Breoghania sp. L-A4: one gene and its partner. The protein of the gene in region 2 interacts with the protein of the main gene of each other region in a pairwise test. Links are inferred from orthologs where the notes say so. Each region holds a gene or a part of one and is shown on either strand. Other genes may lie near its edges. The genes, in order: D1F64_RS22735 and grxD.

Region 1 (6,601 bases), 1.6 Mb from region 2 along the record:
GATGCATCCATCATGACGGATCCCGGACTTTGGCTGACCATCGCCGGCATTGTCGTTTTGCTGGTCATGTCGGGTTTCTTTTCCGGCTCGGAGACGGCGCTGACGGCGGCATCGCGCGCGCGCATCCACCAGATCGAGAAAAGCGGCGATCACCGCGCCGTGCTGGTTTCGAAGCTGATCCTGTCGCGCGAGCGGCTGATCGGCGCGTTGCTGCTGGGCAACAACCTGGTGAATATCCTCGCCTCGTCGCTGGCTACGAGCGTGTTGTTGACGTTGTTCGGCGACACCGGCGTCCTCTACGCCACGCTGATCATGACGGTGTTGGTGCTGGTGTTCTCAGAGGTGCTGCCGAAAACCTGGGCCATTGGCGACCCGGAACGTTTCGCGCTGTCGGTCGCACCGATCGTCCGCGTCATGGTGGCGGTCTTCGGACCAGTAATCGCGGGCATCGAGATCTTTGTACGCCGTCTGCTGCGCGTCTTCGGCGTCGATGTGGACGCCAACACCGCGGTGCTGTCGGCGCACGAGGAGCTGCGCGGCGCGGTGGATCTGCAGCATCTGACCGGCGGGCTGGTGAAGGCCGAGCGCGACCGCCTCGGCGGCCTGCTGGATCTGGCTGACATGGACGTCTCCGACGTTATGGTGCACCGGACCAACATGCATGCGCTGAACGCCGGCGCGCCGCCCAAGACGCTGGTCGACGAGGTGCTGTCGAGCTCCTACACGCGGCTGCCGCTGTGGCGCGACGCGCCGGACAACATCGTCGGCGTGCTGCACGCCAAGGATTTGCTGCGCGCCTACAATGCCTGCGGCGGCGACATCGAGAAGCTCGACGTCGAGGATATCGCCGCCGCGCCCTGGTTCGTGCCGGAGAACACCTCGCTGCAGGATCAGCTCAACAGCTTCCTCAAGCGCAAGAGCCATTTCGCCCTGGTCGTCGACGAATACGGCGAGGTGATGGGTCTGGTGACGCTGGAGGATATCCTGGAGGAGATCGTCGGCGAGATTTCCGACGAGCACGATGTGGTCGTGGAAGGCGTGCGGCCGCAGCCAGACGGCTCGGTGATCGCCGACGGCTCGGTGCCGATCCGCGATCTCAACCGGGTGATGGACTGGCGACTGCCCGACGAGGAGGCGACGACCATCGCCGGGCTGGTGATCCACGATGCGCGGATGATCCCCGAGGAGCGGCAGGTGTTCACCTTCCACGGCTTCCGCTTCACGGTGATGCGCAAGGAAAAGAACCGCATCACGCGGCTGCGGGTGATGCCGCTGGACGGCAACGGCATGGAGCGTGTCGCCGCGCGCAGCGACGTACCGGTGCGCGCGGAGACGCCTTGAGGTTCAACAGCCGAGGCTCCGATCAGCCGGCTTCGCCGGGCGCGGAGGCGCGAATGGCCAGCGCGTGAACGGTGCCGGCGAGGTCCTCGGCCAGCAACGCGTTGATCATGCGATGGCGTTCCAGCCGGCTCTTGCCGGCAAAGGCTTCGGCGCGCACCAGCACGCGGTAATGCGACTCGCCGCCCTCGCGCGCGCCGGCGTGGCCGGCGTGCAAATGTGACTCGTCGATCACCTCCAGCGCCTCGGGCGCGAGGCCCTCGCGCAGCTTTGTTTCGATCCGCTCTCTTGTGTTCATGGCCGTTCCGTTGCTACTTATTTCGGCTGCGCCATCTGCAACGCTACAGATTCGACGCCCATCGGCGCTGCACCTATGCTGCACCCATCCTGTCGCGCGGTTTCGGAGACCGCCTCCCGTGTTCCGATACCAGCTTGAAGCCAGAATGACGAAATGAAACTCGATTCCAAAATCTTCGACAGCATCCGCATCAAGGGCGCCAAGGGTGCCAAGGGATCCAAGCGGGGCAAGCAGGCCCCGCGCGTGGACACGGGGCCCATGTGCCAATGGGAAGGCTGTGACCTCGCCGGACCGCACCGGGCGCCGAAGGGCCGTGGCGCGGAAGGGCAGTATCTGAACTTCTGCATCGACCACGTGCGTGAATACAACAAGTCCTACAACTATTTCGACGGCATGAACGACACCCAGGTGCGCACCTTCCAGAAGGACGCGCTGACCGGGCACCGGCCGACATGGCGGATGGGGGTTGACGAAAAGAAGGCGGCGAAGGGCCCCGATGCGGGCTTCTCCGGCATGCAGGATCCGTTCAGCCTGTTTGACGGCGAGCGCGCGACGCGGCCCGATCCGGTGCAGCAGACGCGGCAACGCAAGCTGCTGGCGCTGGAGCGCCGCTCGCTGGGCGTGCTCAATCTTGACGGCACCGCCAGGGGGCCTGAAATCAAGGCGCGCTACAAGGAGCTGGTCAAACTGCATCACCCGGACGCCAACGGGGGCGACCGATCCAGCGAGGACCAGCTCAGCGAAATCATCAAGGCCTACAACATCCTCAAACAGGCCGGGCTCTGCTAGCCGCCACGGGCCGGTCCAGACCGGTAACCGGACTTCCGGATCCGGGTTTCTCGGTGCCTTCCCTCCCTGAAACCGTATCCATTTTCGCGCAATGCGCTCTAGGCCGCGGCAACCGCATGCCTTAGTCTGCGCCGCAAACCTCTCCCACGTTCGTATGCCCCGCAGCTGGGGCCAGCGGAGGATCGATGACTGAAGCCGTAGAGACACACGCCGACATGCCCGACATGACAATCTCCGTCAGGCAGGTGTTCGGAATCGACAGCGACCTGGACGTGCCGGCCTATTCACAGGTTACCGAGCATGTTCCGGATCTCGACCCCGACTATCTGTTTGACAGACCGACGACGCTTGCCATTCTCGCCGGCTTCGCGCGCAACCGCCGCGTGATGGTGACGGGGTATCACGGCACCGGCAAATCGACGCATATCGAGCAGGTCGCCGCCCGGCTCAACTGGCCGTGCGTGCGCGTCAATCTCGATGCGCATATCTCGCGCATCGATCTGATCGGCAAGGACGCCATCGTTCTCAAGGACGGCATGCAGGTCACCGAATTTCGCGACGGAATCCTGCCCTGGGCGCTGCAGACCAACACGGCGCTGGTGTTCGACGAATACGACGCGGGCCGTCCGGACGTGATGTTCGTGATCCAGCGCGTGCTGGAGGCCTCCGGCCGCCTGACGCTGCTCGACCAGAACCGCGTCATCAAGCCGCATCCGGCCTTTCGCCTGTTCGCCACGGCCAATACGGTGGGCCTGGGCGATACCTCTGGTCTCTATCACGGCACGCAGCAGATCAACCAGGGCCAGATGGACCGCTGGTCGATCGTCACCACGTTGAACTATCTGCCGCATGACAACGAGGTGGAAATCGTCCTGTCGAAGGCGAAATTCTTCCAGAACGAGAAAGGCCGCGACATCGTTTCCAAGATGGTGCGCGTCGCCGACATGACCCGCAACGCCTTCATGAACGGCGACCTGTCGACCGTCATGAGCCCGCGTACGGTCATCACCTGGGCCGAGAACGCCGACATCTTCGGCGACATCGGTTTCGCCTTCAAGATGACCTTCCTCAACAAGTGCGACGAGATGGAAAGCCCGGTGGTGTCCGAGTTCTATCAGCGCTGCTTTGGCGAGGATCTGCCGGAATCATCGGTCAATGTGGCGCTGAGCTAGGATGACCGGGTTCCGACGCGCCTTCCTGGCGTTGCTGCTGCTGTCGCCGGTCGCCTTGCAGACGGGGACAGCCGCGGCGGCGGCGGTGATCCACCGGGTCAACGGCACGGTGACGGATGACAACTTCGCGGCGCTGGAGGGGTTTCTTTCCGACTCGGTGGATTCGATCGTCGGCCTGAAGGTCTCCTTCGAGGACGGGAGCGGCTCCCGGGACGGCCAGGTGCAGGCCTATGTGGATGGCGAGATGTTCGTCACCTACAAGCCGGGGCCCGACATGGAAACGGAGATCGTGGCCACGCAGGGACACAGTCTTCAGCATGGATTTCACGTGTTCGACGGGTTCTTTCTCGTCAAATACGGCGGCATGAACCAGGGCATCAGTTCGCTGTCGTTGCAGGCGGTCGATGAGGCGCAGATTCTCCTGTCGGGTGCGCGGGTCGAGGATGTCGAGATCGATGTCCTGGACCCCGCAATTGTAAAGAGGTAGGCGGCAATGGCAGGGCCGGGCAGCAACAGCAATCCGGGCGGGCGAGGCGATTTGCCCAACGACACGTTCAAGCGCGCGGTGTCCGTCACCATGCGGGCGATCGCGCGCGACCCGGAGCTGGAGGTGGTGTTTTCCTCGGACCAGCCCGGCGTCAGCGGCGAGCGGGCGCGGTTGCCGGAGCTGCCGCGCAAGCCGAGCGCCCGCGATATCGCGGTCACCCGCGGCCACGGCGACGCGCTGGCGCTGCGAATGGCCTGCCACGATCCCAAGGTGCACCGGCAACTGGCGCCGGAAGGCCAGAACGCGCGCACGATCTTCGAGGCCGTGGAGCAGGCGCGCTGCGAGGCCATCGGCGCGCGGGCGATGGCCGGGGTGGCCGGCAATATCACCGCCATGCTGGAACAGCGCTACGCGGGCGAGGCGGAAAAAATCGCCTCTCAGTCCGATGCGCCGCTGGAGGAAGCCCTGGCGCTGATGGTGCGTGAGCGGCTGACCGGCCAAAGACCGCCGCGGAACGCGGCGCCCCTGGTCGATGCCTGGCGGCAATGGGTGGAGGAGAAGGGCGGTCGCACGCTGGATTCGCTCTCCACCTGCGTCGACAACCAGAAGGGTTTCGCGCAGACGGTGCGCGATCTGCTCGCCGATCTCGACATGGCCGACGAACTGGGATCGGAAAATCCCGAAGATCAGGACGACCAGGACCAGGAAGAGGGTCAGGACGAGCGCTCGGATGCGACGTCGGGCGACAACGAGGACACCGAAGGCGACGAGGGCACGGATTCGCAGGACGGCGAGATGTCCGGCGACGAGCAGGACGCGGGCGAACAGGAGTCCGGTGAAAGCTACTCCGAGGAGTTCCAGGACACCGACGCGGACGCGGACGCCGAGGATTCAGGCGACGCCGACCGGCAGGATTTCCCCTTCTCCAACCAGCCTCCGGTGTCCGACTACAAGGTCTTCTCCACCGCGTTCGACGAGGTGGTCTCCGCCGAAGACCTGTGCGACGCGGCCGAACTCGACCGGTTGCGCGGCTTTCTCGACAAGCAGCTGGTCAACCTGCAGGGCGCCGTGGCGCGGCTCGCCAACCGGCTGCAGCGGCGGCTGATGGCGCAGCAGAGCCGGGCTTGGGATTTCGACCAGGAAGAAGGGATCCTCGATTCCGCGCGGCTGGCGCGCATCATCATGGACCCGATGCAGCCGCTGGCCTTCAAGCACGAACACGAGACGGATTTCCGCGACACAATCGTTACGCTGCTGCTGGACAATTCGGGCTCCATGCGCGGCCGACCGATCACCGTGGCCGCGGCGTGCGCCGATATCCTGGCGCGTACGCTGGAACGTTGCGGCGTCAAGGTGGAGATTCTCGGTTTCACGACGCGTGCGTGGAAGGGCGGGCAGGCGCGCGAGGCGTGGCTGCAGGCGGAGAAGCCCGCGACCCCGGGGCGGTTGAACGACCTGCGTCATATCATCTACAAGTCGGCGGACGCGCCGTGGCGGCGCGCGCGCCGCAATCTCGGGCTGATGATGCGCGAGGGGCTGCTCAAGGAAAACATCGACGGCGAGGCGCTCGAATGGGCGCACACCCGCCTGCTGGCGCGGCCGGAAGCGCGGCGCATCCTGATGGTGATCTCCGACGGCGCGCCGGTCGACGACTGCACCTTGTCGGTCAATCCCGGAAACTATCTCGAACGTCACCTGCGCCACGTGATCGACGAGATCGAGAACCGCTCTCCGGTGGAACTGAACGCCATCGGCATCGGCCATGACGTGACCCGTTACTACAAGCGCGCGGTGACCATAGTCGACGCGGATGAACTGGCCGGCGCGATGACCGACCAACTCGCGGATCTGTTCGATGAGACGCCCAAGACCGACACGAGGCGCGGCACGCGCAGACGGCGCGCCTGATGTGCTCGGTGGCGCCAATGTGGCCGCGCCACGGGCCGCGCGGCGGCCTCGCGGGTGTTCTGGGTCTCGCGGCCGTTTGCGCGATGCCCCTTCTTGCGTCGTCGAACGCCGCGGCCGCCGGCGCGACGCCGGTTGCGATCAGCGCGGAGCCGCTGGGCGGCTTTCGCGGCCGCTATCCGGCGGAGAAGGTGTTCGGCCAACTCGAGTGGCTCGGTGGGCTGAGAATTTCCTCAAGCGATCCGCGGTTCGGTGGATTTTCCGGCCTGCTCAGCCTGCGGCAGGGGGAACGGCTCCTGGCCGTCAGCGACCGGGGCAACTGGTTTTCGGCACGCATCAGCCAGGACGCCGACGGTACGCCGCTGGATGTCACCGAGGCCACGATGGGGCCGGTCCTCGATAAAAAGGGCGTCTCGCTGGACAACCGGCATCGCGGCGACGCGGAAGCCCTGACAATGACGCCGGACGGCGGGACGATTTTCGTGGCCTTCGAACAGCAGCACCGCGTTCTGGCTTGGGACGGAGCGCAGAGCATACCCGGCGGACTTGCGCGGCGCGTCAAGGCGCCGGCGGCGATCAAGACGCTGGATGGCAACAAGGGGCTGGAAGGGC
Region 2 (6,645 bases):
ACCAAGCATGGCGCGGACAAGGTGGTGCGCGATCTCGGCCGCAACGGCATCGAGGCCGCCGCCATCCATGGCAACAAGAGCCAGGGCCAGCGTCAGCGGGCGCTGGGCAGCTTCAAGACCGGCAACATGCGCGTTCTCGTGGCAACCGATATCGCCGCGCGCGGCATCGATGTCGACGGCATCTCGCATGTGGTCAACTATGATCTGCCGAACGTGCCGGAGACTTATGTCCACCGTATCGGCCGCACGGCGCGCGCCGGCGCCGAGGGCATTGCCGTCTCCATCTGTGTTCCGGAAGAATACATCTATCTGCGCGACATCGAACGGCTGACCAGCCGCTCGCTCGATCTGATGCCGGGCGCCGATCCGGATACCGATCCGCGCGCAACGTTTTCCAGCCGCAACCTCACGGCGCCCAAGCGCAATGGCGGCGGTGGTAATCGCCAGGGCCGCAACGGCGGTGGCGGTCAGGGTCGCAACGGCGGCGGTGGCCAGGGACGCAACGGCGCGCCGGGCGCGGGCCGCTTCGCAGACGGCGGACGCGGCGAAGGCGGGCGTGGTGACGGTGGACGCGGTGAAGGCGGCCGAGCTGAACGCCCGGGCGGCGGCCGCAGCAAGCCGTTCCGCGGCGGTGCTGGCCGGTCTTCCGGCCGCCCCTCCGGCGGCTCCTCGCGTCACGGCGCGGCGGACTGAGAATTGATCCCGGCGCGGGCGGGAGTGTCACTCCAATGGTTTGACATTCCGGCCGCGTTGGAATAGATCAGCAACGTTCAGACGGGTCGCTTGCGGCCCGTTTGATTTTTCACGCACCCGTGGGACGTGGCGAACGCTTCGCCGCTGTTCCTGTCAGCGGTCTGAAGACCGGCGCAAGCCGGTGGCCGGATCGCAGAGGAGGGGCGCGTGTCCTTCAATAACGATAGCAAACCCAAGGACCACGCGAATGTCCAAGCGCCAGTCTTCGAAGCATAAACTCGATCGCCGTATGGGCGAAAACATCTGGGGCCGTCCGAAGAGCCCCGCCAACCGCCGCGAATACGGTCCCGGCCAGCACGGCCAGCGCCGCAAGGGCAAGCTCTCCGACTTCGGCGTGCAGCTGCGCGCCAAGCAGAAGCTCAAGGGCTACTACGGCAACATTCTCGAGAAGCAGTTCCGCAAGATCTACGAGGAAGCGACCCGCATGAAGGGCGACGCCTCCGAGAACCTGATCGGCCTGCTGGAACGCCGTCTCGACGCCATTGTCTACCGCGCGAAGTTCGTGCCCACCGTCTTCGCCGCGCGTCAGTTCATCAACCACGGCCATGTCAACGTCAACGGCCGCCGGGTCAACATCCCGAGCTACCGCGTCAAGGCCGGCGACGTGATTGAGGTTCGCGAGAAATCCAAGCAGCTGGTGCTGGTGCTCGAGTCCGTGCAACTGGCCGAACGCGACGTGCCGGACTATATCACGGCCGATCATTCCAAGATGACCGCCACCTTTACTTCGGTGCCGGCATTCTCCGACGTGCCGTATCCGGTGATGATGGAACCGAACCTGGTCGTCGAGTTCTACTCGCGCTAACAGGCTCGCGAGGCGCCTTCGGGCGGAATTCGCTAATAGATTCAAGGCCGCCTACGGGCGGCCTTTTTTTGTTTTTCTCTGCTGCGGAAGGATGCAGCAATTTTGGGTTGATGCATGTATTGCCGCCTATGGTTTATTTGATAAGGGCAATTGCTGACGCCTTAATGGGGTATTAACCTGGTGAGTTTATTGTAGAAATACGATTCAGGCGATGTTATTTGTGACAGTATAGGGCGCGATACTATGGTGGTTTTGCAGCCAGATTCGGATCGTGGCGCTGCGAAGTCGATGAATGCCCGCGGCTTTGAAGCGATAAGTGATCTGGCGACCCGTCATCTCCGGCATATTGATGCCGAGGATCAGTTCGGCAGGCTGGTCCGTCTGGCGCGCAGCATTTTTAGTGCTCCGATCGCCATCTTGACTCTGTTCGACGGAACCGAGCATCTCCTGCAAGCTGAGTCGGGGCTTGAGCCACATCAGGCCATGCCTGACATGGCCTTCTGCGATTTCGTTCTGCACAACACCACGCCGCTGATGATTGCCGATGCTCGCACGCATACGCAGTTGTGCCGCAGTTCCTCCGTCCGTCACGCGCCTTTCATCCGTTCCTATTGCGGCGCCCCCATGGTCGACAGCGACGGCGTCGTCATCGGCACAATCGGCGTCTTCGACTATGAGGCGCTTGGCGCCGACGAGAGCCAGATGGAGAGCCTTGTCGATCTGTCGCGCATCGCTGTGGACGAGTTGCAGCTCAAGGCCGCGAAGCGCGAGGCCGAAGACGCCCGGCGCCGGCTGTTTGACGCCATCGAGGCTTTGCCTGACGGTTTCATTCTGTTTGACGAGGACGATCGCCTCGCCGTTTTCAATTCCAGAATGCTTGAGCTTTATTCAGAAAGCGCGGGTTCCCTCAAGATCGGCAAGACCTTTGAGGAGATCATGCGCGAGACCATCGCGACCGGCCAGTACCGCGATGCGGAGGGCCGTGAGGAAGAGTGGCTGCAGGATCGTCTGACGCGGCATCGCAACCCGGCCGGAATGATGGAGCAGCAGACCTCCGATGGTCGCTGGTTGCGCATTTACGAGAAGAAGACCGACACCGGCGCCACAGTCGGTTTCCGTGTCGACATCACCGAACTGAAGTTGCGCGAGGCGGAATTGTTCGAACTCGCGACGCGCGACTCGCTCACGGGCGTGCTGACCCGCCGCGCCATCCTTGATGATGTCCAGCGCGAGCACGTGCGGCTGGGTCGCTACACAAGCTGTTGTTCGGTGCTGATCATCGATGTGGATCACTTCAAGGGTGTCAACGACATCTTTGGCCATCAGACCGGCGACGAGGCCTTGCGGCGAATCTGCGCCCAGGCAAAGACGACGATCCGCGAGGCGGACAGCCTCGGCCGGCTGGGCGGCGAAGAGTTTCTCGTTGTGCTGCCTGATACCGACCTGAACGGCGCGATGATCACGGCGGAGCGGCTGCGCCTGGAAATCGCGGCTCTCCGGATTGCCTGCGCGGACCGCAAGGAGAGCGTGTCGGTGACCGTGTCCATCGGCGTTGCCGAATTCCGCAAGGGCGAGAATCCCAAGAGCCTTCTGGCGCGGGGCGACCAGTGCCTTTATCAGGCTAAACTGAACGGCCGCAACTGCGTGCACGGCGACGTGGACGAAGGCGAGTGGAGCGAAAGCCTGATGCTCCGCGGCTAGTCTGTCGCCGGCTTTCACCCGCTGCAGATCCCGAGCCCTTCCTTGCACCCATGCTGGTTTTCCATATCCTGACGCCCGCTTCATCCTTTCCAGCGGACGCGTTTTCATATATTCTCCGGATTGAATATGTTTGCGGCGCACGTTCCGCAACCCGACAGTCAGGGAAGCCCAATCGCCATGGATAAACTTGTTCTCGATCGCCGATCGCTGCTGAAACTCTCGGCTGTGCTGGGGTTGGCGCCGTCCGTGCTGGTCGCCCGGAGCACACGGGTCCAGGCGTCGGACGCTCCTGCGCATAGGTTCTCGGTAGGCGACGCGGAGATCACTGTTCTGAGCGATGGTCACATGGAGTTGCCGCTTGCAAATCTCGCACCCGATGTTCCGATCGACGAGGTGAAGAAGGCATTTGCCGAAGCCGGGCTGCCGACCAACGGACACACGTCGCAGGTCAATGTTTCGTTGATCCGCACGGGGGACGACTTGATTCTGGTGGATACCGGTGGCGGGCTGAACTTTCTCGCCACGCTCGGCGCCCTGGTCGACAGGATGGACGAGGCCGACATTGATCCCGCAGAGATTACCAAGGTGGTTCTGACCCACGCGCACCCCGATCATGTCTGGGGGATCATTGACGATTTCGACGAGAGCGAACGGTTCCCCAACGCCAGCTATACGATGTGCGCGAACGAGTGGGATTTCTGGATGGCGGAAGACGCCGCCTCCAAGGTCCCTGAGGCTCTGTACGGCTTTGTGAGCGGCGCGCAGCGCAATCTCTCGCCCATCGCGGAAAAGACCGAGCGGCTGGCGCCGGACGCTGAAATCGCGCCGGGCATTCACTATGTGCCGACGCCGGGGCACACCATCGGCCATTGTTCGGTGCTGGTTGAAAGCGGTTCGGAGCAGGTGATGATCACCGGCGACGCCCTGACGCACCAGGTGCTGGCGTTCGAACACCCGCGCTGGCACTACGGAATGGACCAGTTCCCCGATCAGGCGGTGGAGACGCGGCTTGCACTCCTGGACCGGCTCGCAACCGACAGGATCGGCATCGTCGCCTATCATCTGCCCTGGCCGGGTGTGGGACGTGTGGAAACCAAGGGGGCCGTCTGGCGGTTCGCCGCTGGATAGATCCATGCGCGCCGGCCTTGAGGGCGGGCGAGAAGGGCGATGATCCTTACTTGAGCGGCTTGCTCAGTTCCGCCAGTTGCAGGCCCTCATTGCCGCCTACGGGCAGGTTCTTGATCAGGATCGTCAGGCTGGGGCGTTCGGGGTTCTTGTCCGCTCCGGCAAGGCCGCCGAAGGCTGCGCAGATGTCGTCATCGCTTTGCCTGGAGACGGGCATATAGATGATCAGCGTCTGACACTGGACCTGGCGCATGTCGGGTTCGGTGGAGTTGGCGACCGAAAACAGCGCCAGCGCGCCAAGCGCTCCAAGACATGCCGTTGTTGTCTTCATGGTATGTGCTCCCCAATCCCAGGATCCCCACGTGGCGGGAAGTCGCCGTACAAAGGATCTGGCGACATCCTGCCCCGCAACAACTGCACAAACTCTGAAACCGCCGTTCATCTGCCGTTCATGCTAGGCGATTCTGCTGGTATTGCGCGACCCTTGCGTCATCGAAGCGGGTGGGCGCGGCTGGATTGATGGTTCCGCACTGGTCAGACAACGGGGGCGGCGCCAATAAGCTCCGGGACTTCGGACCTATTCTGCGGTTAAGTGTTTGTTAACTACAATTCGCAGAAATCCGATGTCGTAGTGGACCCTATGATCGCACCGGTGCCGGGAATGGAAAAGGGCCAGGCGTTTCCGCCCGGCCCTGTCGATGTGTGGTGCCGCTTGCGCGCGGTGGTCGGCCTCAGGCGGGCTGGCTGGTGGCGATGCCTTTTTCGGCGAACAGCGGCTGCAATTCCTGGCTCTGGAACATTTCGCGGATGATGTCGCAGCCGCCGACGAATTCGCCCTTCACGTAGAGCTGCGGGATCGTCGGCCAGTTGGAGAAGTCCTTGATGCCCTGGCGCAGGTCCGCGTCCTCGAGCACGTTGATGCCCTTGTAGTCGACACCGAGGTAATCGAGGATCTGCACAACCTGGCCGGAGAACCCGCACTGCGGGAAGGCCGGCGTGCCCTTCATGAAAACAACGACGTCGTTGGATTTCACTTCGCTGCCGATCCAGTCCTGGATTCCGCTCATATGTTCCGTCCTTTCATGTCACCGGGGTCAAGGCCCGGAGAAGTCGATCCGTATGCAGGCCGAATGCCCGCGTGTCAGTCCGGGGCGGAGGTCTGCAGCGCCAGCGCGTGCAGTTGCCCGCCCATGTTGCCCTTCAGCGCCTGATAGACCATCTGGTGCTGCTGCACGCGATTCTTGCCGCGAAACGCCTCGGACGTGACAACGGCGGCGTAGTGATCGCCATCGCCGGCCAGGTCGCGTATTTCGACCTTCGCGTCCGGCAGCGCCGCCTTGATCATCGTCTCGATTTCGCGCGCGTCCATCGCCATAGGGGCTTGTCTCCCGTTTCTTCTGATTTCTGTCGTCCGGTTCCCTCAGCCCGCCAGGCTGTCGTTCATATAGGCCGGGAACCAATTGTCGTGGGCTTGACGGAGATTTGCAATGGATATGGAGATGACGGCGCCGACTGTCAAATCCCCGCCCGCAACCATTCCGAGTTTCGTCAGGGGAACGCCGGACTTTCTCGCCTGGTTCTCGATCGTCGTCACCTTGTCGGCGGTGCAGGTCATGATGTAGCGCGCCTGATCCTCGCCAAACAGAGCGGCATGCGCCGGCTGCGAGACTTCCACGCGCGCGCCCTTGCCGCTGCTCATGGCCATCTCCGCGAGCGCCACAGCGAGGCCGCCATCGGACAAGTCGTGGCAGGCGTTGATCATCTCCGCGCGGATGAGCTGGCGGACGAATTCGCCATGCCGCCTTTCCACCGTCAGGTCGACGGGCGGCGGTGCGCCTTCCTCGCGGCCCAGGCAATCGCGCAGGTAGGCGGACTGGCCCAGATGCGAACCATGGGCGCCGACCAGCAGGATCGTATCGCCATCATTGACAAAGGCCGCATGGGCGCGGATCGAGACATCCGGCAGCAGTCCGACGCCGCCGATCGCCGGGGTTGGCAGGATCGCTTCGCCGAAGGTCTCGTTGTACAGCGACACATTGCCGGAGACGATCGGGAAGGCCAGTGCCTGGCAGGCTGCGCCGATGCCCTTGATGGCGCCCACAAGCTGGCCCATGATTTCGGGCTTTTCCGGATTGCCGAAGTTGAGATTGTCGGTCGCGGCGAGCGGCTCGGCGCCGACGGCGCATAGGTTGCGCCAGCATTCCGCCACCGCCTGCTTGCCGCCCTCGAAGGGGTCCGCCTTGCAGTAGCGCGGCGTCACG

What was found.
Region 1: the proteins of grxD (region 2) and D1F64_RS22735 interact in binary tests that used the Escherichia coli proteins (3 or more experiments, as listed by UniProt). The link is inferred for Breoghania sp. L-A4 from one-to-one orthologs.

The regions. Positions count from the first base shown.
Region 1 is NZ_CP031841.1:4,969,348-4,975,948, reverse strand. Bases 1-2,818 are described here. They hold D1F64_RS22735 (BolA family protein), read right to left. Parts: upstream 1,637-2,818; coding sequence 1,364-1,636; downstream 1-1,363. Other genes in these bases: cobS (cobaltochelatase subunit CobS), read left to right, coding at 2,611-2,818; D1F64_RS22730 (J domain-containing protein), read left to right, coding at 1,790-2,425; D1F64_RS22740 (HlyC/CorC family transporter), read left to right, coding at 13-1,341; aroB (3-dehydroquinate synthase), read left to right, coding at 1-16. In the rest of the region: more of cobS, read left to right, coding at 2,819-3,597; D1F64_RS22720 (hypothetical protein), read left to right, coding at 3,599-4,084; cobaltochelatase subunit CobT, read left to right, coding at 4,091-5,992; D1F64_RS22710 (esterase-like activity of phytase family protein), read left to right, coding at 6,076-6,601. UniProt on the Escherichia coli protein: Transcriptional regulator that plays an important role in general stress response. Has many effects on cell morphology, cell growth and cell division. Acts by regulating the transcription of many genes, including dacA (PBP-5), dacC (PBP-6), ampC and mreB.
Region 2 is NZ_CP031841.1:3,390,618-3,397,262, reverse strand. Bases 3,784-6,645 are described here. They hold grxD (Grx4 family monothiol glutaredoxin), read right to left. Parts: upstream 5,452-6,645; coding sequence 5,116-5,451; downstream 3,784-5,115. Other genes in these bases: purL (phosphoribosylformylglycinamidine synthase subunit PurL), read right to left, coding at 5,805-6,645; D1F64_RS15535 (BolA family transcriptional regulator), read right to left, coding at 5,526-5,759; D1F64_RS15545 (hypothetical protein), read right to left, coding at 4,434-4,715; D1F64_RS15550 (MBL fold metallo-hydrolase), read left to right, coding at 3,784-4,387. Outside these bases: D1F64_RS15565 (DEAD/DEAH box helicase), read left to right, coding at 1-693; rpsD (30S ribosomal protein S4), read left to right, coding at 941-1,558; D1F64_RS15555 (diguanylate cyclase), read left to right, coding at 1,802-3,259; more of D1F64_RS15550, read left to right, coding at 3,437-3,783. UniProt on the Escherichia coli protein: Monothiol glutaredoxin involved in the biogenesis of iron-sulfur clusters.